Ketobacter alkanivorans: one gene and its partner. The protein of the gene in region 1 interacts with the protein of each later gene in a pairwise test. Links are inferred from orthologs where the notes say so. Each region holds a gene or a part of one and is shown in the gene's direction. Other genes may lie near its edges.

Region 1 (3,846 bases):
GGGTACAACGCTGTCGCGGTCGAGGGCAAATTCAGTGAAGATCATCAGGGCAGCCATGCGCACGTATTCCAGCACCTCAAAATAGGCCGCCTCGCCGTCTTCCTCTTCATCGATTTCAGGGTCCACCTGACTGATTTGCTGGATATCCCGTAACGCAGTGAGGGCATCCTCGGTGAACTCCTCGGGCTTGCGGGCTCCAGCGCCGCCAAAACCGGCCAAAAACCCGGAACACCACTCCGCCAGAGCACCCAACCGGGCATCCAGCGGGTCTTCGTCATCCGGCAGCAAAGGCATAAAGTTGAACTGATCGTCTACCAGCTCCTCCAGCGTGAATTTGTGCAATTGGAAGAACCAGTCGCGGGTATTCTCCCAGGGCTCACCCTTCACCCCCAAGTTGGGCAGGTATTCTTTCAGCCAGACCATCTGATCAGACTTGAAACCGGCACTGAGTTGACCACAAAGGATGCCATGGGCCTCCGACGGCGTCGCCAGCGCCTCGATTTTTTGCAGTTCTGCTTCCAACTCGTAGAAATCCAGAATATCTTCAGATTGCGAGGACATAGCTATTTTCCCAAAATTCAACACTCCCAGGCATTGTAACACGCCATAAGATGTAGCAAAGCCAGGAATGGGGCTAAGCTTAATGTGAGGTTCGGCACGAAAGAGAAAAGGGCCATAGTGCCGCCATAACACTTGATGTAACATGGAAAACAAAAATTGCGACCAAATTCTATGAACAAAGTTGAGCAGCTTTTCAAAAACCTTGAATCCCGCGTTGACGAATTCATCGATCTTTGCGACGAATACAAACGCCATAACCGATCGCTGAAATCCCGCGAAAGCCAGCTGGCGGAAGAGCGTGCCAACCTGATGAAGAAAAACGACATGGCACGAGCCAAGGTCGAAGCGATGATTTCGCGCCTGAAAGCGCTGGAGCAGGATTCATGAGCGACCCACTACATACCTTGCACGTCAACATCCTGGATCGGGACTACGGCGTAAGCTGCCCTCCCAGCGAGGTGGACGAGCTGAAAAACTCCGCCCGCCTGCTAGACGAACGCATGCGCGAAATCCGCCGTTCCGGCAAGATCGTCGGGGTGGATCGCATTGCGGTGATGGCGGCCCTGAATATTGCCCACGAGCTGATCAAGGCCCAGTCCGAGCTGGCCAACTACGACCGCATCACCGAGAAGCAGCTGGCCAAGCTTAATGACAAAATCGAGCGCGCACTGGCGTCGGCCCGGCAGCTGGATCTGTAAAGTCAAGACCTCGACAAGAAATAGGTTATTCGAGAAACACCCCCACTTCCGTTATACTGATGCTTCAGCCCCCTGCGCTGTTCGAGCTTCTGGCCGACGTCCCTGAGCCGATGCTTTTTTACCCGGGGGTTCTGGTTGATGCGGGAGTGCATGTCCGCCTGACGGAAAGCCCGATGCATCACAGGAGCCACCACCTTGAACCTTGGGTTCAAGGGCTACCGCCAGTCACGGCAGAACGGGGGGCGCTATTTTTTTAGCGCCGGCGCATACCCTCATGCGCTAACGCCTTCTATACTCACAATCTTATGACAGCTGAATTACGCTGTATTAGCCTTTTTCCTGCAGACGCTACCCAATAAAACACCCAAACACAGAATTGGAATCCGTGACCTTGGAACTGCCCAATACCAGCACCCCGGCCAAAAATCAGATCCGCAAAGCACTGCGCCAGCAGCGCCGCAGCCTCAGCCCACACCAGCAGAAACACGCCTCGATGGGCCTGTGTCGCCAACTGAGCCTGCTGCCCGAATTCATCTTTGGTCAGCGAATCGCCGCCTATATACCCAACGATGGCGAAATTGACCCACAACCCCTGCTGGAACTGGCCTGGCGGCTGGGCAAGCAGATCTACCTGCCGGTACTGCACCCGTTTTCAACAGGCCGCCTGTTATTCATGGCCCATCACCCCCATCAGGTATTGGCAAAAAATCGCTTTGGCATTCCAGAGCCCCTTTGCGATCAGGATTCCCACTGCCCGGTGTGGACCCTGGATTTGGTATTAACGCCCCTGGTGGGGTTTGACGAAAACGGGAACCGTATGGGCATGGGCGGCGGCTTTTACGACAGAACGTTCGCGTTTCTGAATGACAACAGCAAACCCCGCAAGCCCCGCATGATCGGGGTTGCGCACGAATGCCAGAAAGTAGACACCCTGCCCAATGAGCGCTGGGATATTATGATGAACAAGATTGTTACGGATAAGGATATTTACAGCGCCCGGTAGCCTGAACAGCTACCGGAGCGAGGAAGCCAGCCTTAAGACTAGCGGATGGAGAATTGGCTAGCGACCATTTCAGGGTCGGGTTGACCTTGGGTATAGGAGCTTGCGAGCACACCCAAACCCAGTACCAACACCAGCACAACCAACAAATCGGGTTTCTTTCTCATTTTTACCTTGCCTCGTTAAAAACACGCCATCGAATAGTCGATGGGCCAATTTCTGACTCGTTGTTGGTTTTATTATTCCGTCGTGCGGAAAGAGCCAGAAAACAGAGCGTCTACCACCTAAAGCCAGCACCACTGACCTTGCTACGCCGTGTATACATTACTGCTTTCACTATCAATATAGACCAGCCCGCGCCATCAGCCAGCTGGCAAGTGAGCATCAGCTCACATAATGAACAGGTTTTTATGATTTTATCAGCAGAGTCTGAAACTGAATGAGATCATTCGGCGCCAGACCATGCGCAACACGGAAACGCTTTAGGTGTCGGGAAAATTAACACGTGTCCGCAACCTTGAAAAGGTCCAATTTAAAAAACAATGGCTTACTTCAACAATAATTGTCCGGACCGGTTCACACTTTCACTGCTCTTCCATAACGTTCCAGCTTGGGGCGCTCATAAACAAGGCCCACCCTGCTCATACCCCACATCAACGACAGGCACTCGCCCCTGAGCCAAATGCTCCAAAAAACATCCATATTGGTGCTTGATCGCATCAGACTGGAACAGCACTTCATGGCCGTTATACAGCAACGCCGGGTTGTCGCCGCGATAGCGCATCACCACGTTGGTGCGAGGCCCATACCCCGGCACATCAAAATTTGCCGAAGCCGGATACGCCAAATGCTGCGCGCCCCCCAGAGTGATATGGGGCATAAAGGTTCGCTTGGCGCTCTGGCCAATGTCATCCCCCAACAGGTCAGACCCCAATGTCATAAAGAAAGGCCGCTGGGTGGTTTCTGCCAGCAAATAATCGTTGTAACCGGAGAACCCAATCACGTGGGGCGGCACCTTGGTCGGGTGATACATCAACCTGTCCAGGTTGGTGATCGTGTCCACCGCCCCCAGATTCCACTCCAGCAGCATCAGAAAAGGGTGGGCGTCATCCAGATCCAAAAACGGAATGCGATTGATAACCGCACTGTTCATGGCCAATTCAAAACCGGGGTTGTTATTAAACAGTCGCGGCCAGATACCGGCAGCACCTGAAAACACCACGCCCTGATAAGGTCGAGGGTCCGCCGCCACCATCAAAGAACTAACCCAATTACCCTGCGATTGACCCAGGTTAACCTGCAAGTTGCGATCGAAGTGGAAGCGGGTATGCCCAGGCCCCGGATCAGCCTGCGGACACAGGCTTGCATCCACCTCGATACGATCAACTATACGACGGAAAAAGATGCGCTCCCACGCCATCGTCATGTAGTTACCCGCCAGCCCTTCGGGGTTAAACACGTTATACACCATCACCCCGTTCAGGCTGCCCCACTGGGGAATATGATCGTAGGAGGCATGGCCCGCCAAACCAGAACTGGCCCAACCCCGCTCTGCCGCAATCTGCGCTGGCCCCTCGCCGGGTTTAC
Region 2 (3,443 bases), 1.8 Mb from region 1 along the record:
TGGAGCAGTTGTTCGCTAAGTTGCGTAAAAATGACTTGGTCTCCAGTGTGCGTGGTCCGGGTGGAGGCTATCGCCTCAGTCGTCCGGGTGAAGAGCTTTATGTTGCGCAAATCATTGATGCTGTTGATGAAAAGGTCGATGTTACTCGCTGCAATGGGCATGGAGACTGTCAGGATGGCGAAACGTGCCTGACCCATGATCTTTGGCAGGATCTGAGTCATCAGCTGCATGATTTTCTTTCTGGAATCAGCCTGCAAAACCTGGTGGATCGCCAGGAAGTGCGTCGAGTGGCGGATCGTCAGGACAAATACCAAAGCGAGCGTAACAGTAAGGGTAGCGATCTGGATCGTGTGCCCATGAGCGAAATCAACTGATTCCTGTCGGGCAGGCCGCTGTAAACGGTTTTGCCCGAGCCCCCCAGCCTGCCTTATAATTGCGCACCGTTTCTTTACTTCTCGAGCCTGAAATGCGCCCCGTTTACCTCGATTATGCCGCCTCAACCCCTGTTGATCCCGCTGTAGCGGAGATTATGGCCCGTCATTTGACGCTGGATGGTGTGTTTGCCAACCCGGCATCGCGCTCCCATATTTACGGTTGGCAGGCAGAAGAAGCGGTCGAGGCGGCCCGGCGCCAGGTGGCTGAGTTAATCGGTGCAGAGTCTCGCGAGATCGTCTGGACTTCTGGCGCCACTGAGTCCGACAACCTTGCCATCAAAGGTGTGATGGCGGCCAATGCCGATCGTGGCGATCACATTATCACCTCAGTTATTGAGCATAAGGCGGTGTTGGATACCTGTGCCTATCTAGAGGGTAAAGGCTATCGGGTGACGTATTTACAGCCTGATGATCGGGGGCTGATTCACCCCGAGCAAGTGGCGGATGCGATACAAGATAGTACGGTGCTGGTGTCACTGATGCAGGTGAATAATGAGCTGGGTACGGTGACCGATATTGATGCCATTGCCCGCATTACCCGTGATCGTGGTGTGTTGTTTCATGTGGACGCAGCGCAAAGTGCTGGCAAGCTGCCTATCAATCTGTCTGATTCCCCGGTTGATCTGATGTCGCTGTCATCCCATAAAGTGTACGGCCCTAAAGGCATGGGGGCGCTCTTTGTGAGGCGTAATCCGCAGGTCAAAGTGGCGGCCCAAATTCACGGTGGCGGTCATGAGCGCGGAATGCGTTCCGGCACTTTGGCCACCCATCAGATCGTGGGGATGGGGGAGGCGTTTCGCCTGGCGGCCGAATTGATGGTGGCGGAGTCCGAACGCTTGAGTGCTATGCGTCAGCGGTTGTGGCATGGAATCTCTGCTCTGGATGGGGTCTATATGAATGGCTGCGCTCAGCAACGGGTAGCGGGCATTCTCAATATTGCGTTTGATGCAGTGGACGGAGAATCCCTGATGATGGCGCTGAACGATCTGGCGGTGTCTTCTGGCAGTGCCTGTAACTCGGCCACCGTCGCACCTTCCTATGTGGTGAAGAGCTTGGGCTTACGTGATCAGTTGGCGTTGTCCTCGGTGCGTTTCTCCTTGGGCCGTTTTACCCGCGAAGATGATATTGAGTTTGCCATCGAGCGGGTTACCGAGACGGTGACCCGTCTGCGAGGCTGATTGTATTCATTGTTGTAAAACCTGAGTATAATCGCCGCTTTCCACCTTCCCCGCCTGTGGCGGAGATTGGCCAGTTTTTATAACCCATTGATTTTTAAATATTTTGGAGAGAACCATGGCGGTACAACGCACTTTTTCAATCATCAAGCCTGACGCAGTTGCCAAAAATGTAGTGGGTGAAATCCTGACCCGCTTCGAAAAAGCCGGTCTGAAAGTTGTGGCTTCCAAAATGGTTCACTTATCTGAGAAGACTGCCGGTGGTTTTTATGCCGAGCACAGCGAGCGTCCTTTCTTCAAGGATCTGGTATCTTTCATGACCTCTGGCCCGGTAGTGGTTCAGGTTCTGGAAGGCGAGAATGCTGTTGCCTTGAATCGTGAACTGATGGGTGCCACCAACCCTAAAGAAGCTGCTGCAGGAACTATTCGCGCTGATTTCGCTCAAACTATCGACGAGAATGCAGTGCACGGCTCTGATTCAGAAACCTCTGCTGCCCGTGAAATCGCTTACTTTTTCGCTGAAAGCGAGCTGTGCCCACGCACTCGTTAATTGCGTAAAAACAGCAATTTACGCTACGCTTAGTGACAAATGGAGTCGAATGGCTCCATTTGTCGTATCTACAGGGTCCAAATATTGGGCCACACAGGTGTCAAAATGAACCCAGGTTCTGATCCGAACGAAAGCAGCACGAATAAAGTCAATTTATTGGGAATGACGCGCCCGCAGATGGAGGATTTCTTTGAATCCATCGGCGAAAAGCGTTTTCGTGCCCACCAGATTATGAAGTGGATTCACTTCTTTGGGGTGGATGATTTCGAGGCCATGACCAATTTGGGTAAGGCCCTGCGTACCAAGCTGCATGAGGTCGCCGAGATCCGCGGCCCGAAAGTGGATCTGGAGCACTTTTCCAAAGATGGCACCCGCAAGTGGGTGGTGGAACTGGATCAAGGCAATAAAGTTGAAACAGTGTTCATCCCGGATGGCAATCGTGGCACGTTGTGTGTGTCCTCCCAGGTGGGTTGCGCTCTGGATTGCAGTTTCTGCTCAACCGGCAAACAAGGTTTCCAGCGGGACCTGAGTGTGGCCGAGATCATCGGTCAGGTGTGGATAGCCCAACGCTCATTTGGTGCTCCTGAAAATCGCGGTTTGCGCAATATCACTAATATTGTAATGATGGGCATGGGCGAGCCCCTGTTGAATTTTGATAACGTCATCGACGCGATGGAGTTGATGAAGGACGATCTGGGTTACGGCGTAGCCAAGAAGAGGCTGACATTGAGCACCTCCGGTGTGGTGCCGAAGATGTATGAGCTGTATGAGCGTATTGATGTAGCGCTGGCAGTGTCGCTTCATGCTCCCAATGATGAGTTGCGGGATGTGCTTGTTCCTGTTAATAAAAAGTACCCTTTATCGGAATTGATGAAGGCTTGCCGCCAATATGTGGACAAGTTCCCAGACTCGCGACGGGTAACCATGGAGTATGTTTTGATCGATGGTGTGAATGATAAATTCGAGCATGCTGAACAATTAGTTGAGCTGCTGCAGGACGTGCCTTCCAAGATCAATCTGATTCCGTTTAACCCTTTCCCCAATTCGGGGTACAAGCGCCCCAATGGCCTGCGGATCAAAGCATTTCAGGATCGTTTGATGAAGGCAGGGTTTGTCACCACCATTCGTACCACCCGTGGGGATGACATTGACGCTGCCTGTGGTCAGTTAGTGGGCAAAGTTCAGGATCGAACTCGACGCTCGGCCCAATGGCAGGCTAAGGTCGCGGCAAAAGGCAATAAAATTCCGGTACAGCAGGTGCACCCTTCAGGGCGTTCCTGAGGC

Evidence for each region. The genes of interacting proteins can lie anywhere in the genome.
Region 2: the proteins of Kalk_RS13470 (region 1) and ndk interact in binary tests that used the Escherichia coli proteins (3 or more experiments, as listed by UniProt). The link is inferred for Ketobacter alkanivorans from one-to-one orthologs.

Annotation. Positions count from the first base shown.
Region 1 is NZ_CP022684.1:3,135,625-3,139,470, reverse strand. Bases 506-3,453 are described here. They hold Kalk_RS13470 (5-formyltetrahydrofolate cyclo-ligase), read left to right. Parts: upstream 506-1,644; coding sequence 1,645-2,262; downstream 2,263-3,453. Other genes in these bases: Kalk_RS13465 (hypothetical protein), read right to left, coding at 2,879-3,453; Kalk_RS21610 (hypothetical protein), read right to left, coding at 2,301-2,426; Kalk_RS13480 (cell division protein ZapA), read left to right, coding at 945-1,259; Kalk_RS13485 (TIGR02449 family protein), read left to right, coding at 733-948; Kalk_RS13490 (UPF0149 family protein), read right to left, coding at 506-561. Also shown: more of Kalk_RS13490, read right to left, coding at 1-505; more of Kalk_RS13465, read right to left, coding at 3,454-3,846. UniProt on the Escherichia coli protein: Involved in the removal of 5-formyltetrahydrofolate.
Region 2 is NZ_CP022684.1:1,293,139-1,296,581, reverse strand. Bases 449-3,443 are described here. They hold ndk (nucleoside-diphosphate kinase), read left to right. Parts: upstream 449-1,727; coding sequence 1,728-2,159; downstream 2,160-3,443. Other genes in these bases: rlmN (23S rRNA (adenine(2503)-C(2))-methyltransferase RlmN), read left to right, coding at 2,265-3,440; Kalk_RS05475 (IscS subfamily cysteine desulfurase), read left to right, coding at 467-1,612. Also shown: Fe-S cluster assembly transcriptional regulator IscR, read left to right, coding at 1-374. UniProt on the Escherichia coli protein: Major role in the synthesis of nucleoside triphosphates other than ATP. The ATP gamma phosphate is transferred to the NDP beta phosphate via a ping-pong mechanism, using a phosphorylated active-site intermediate.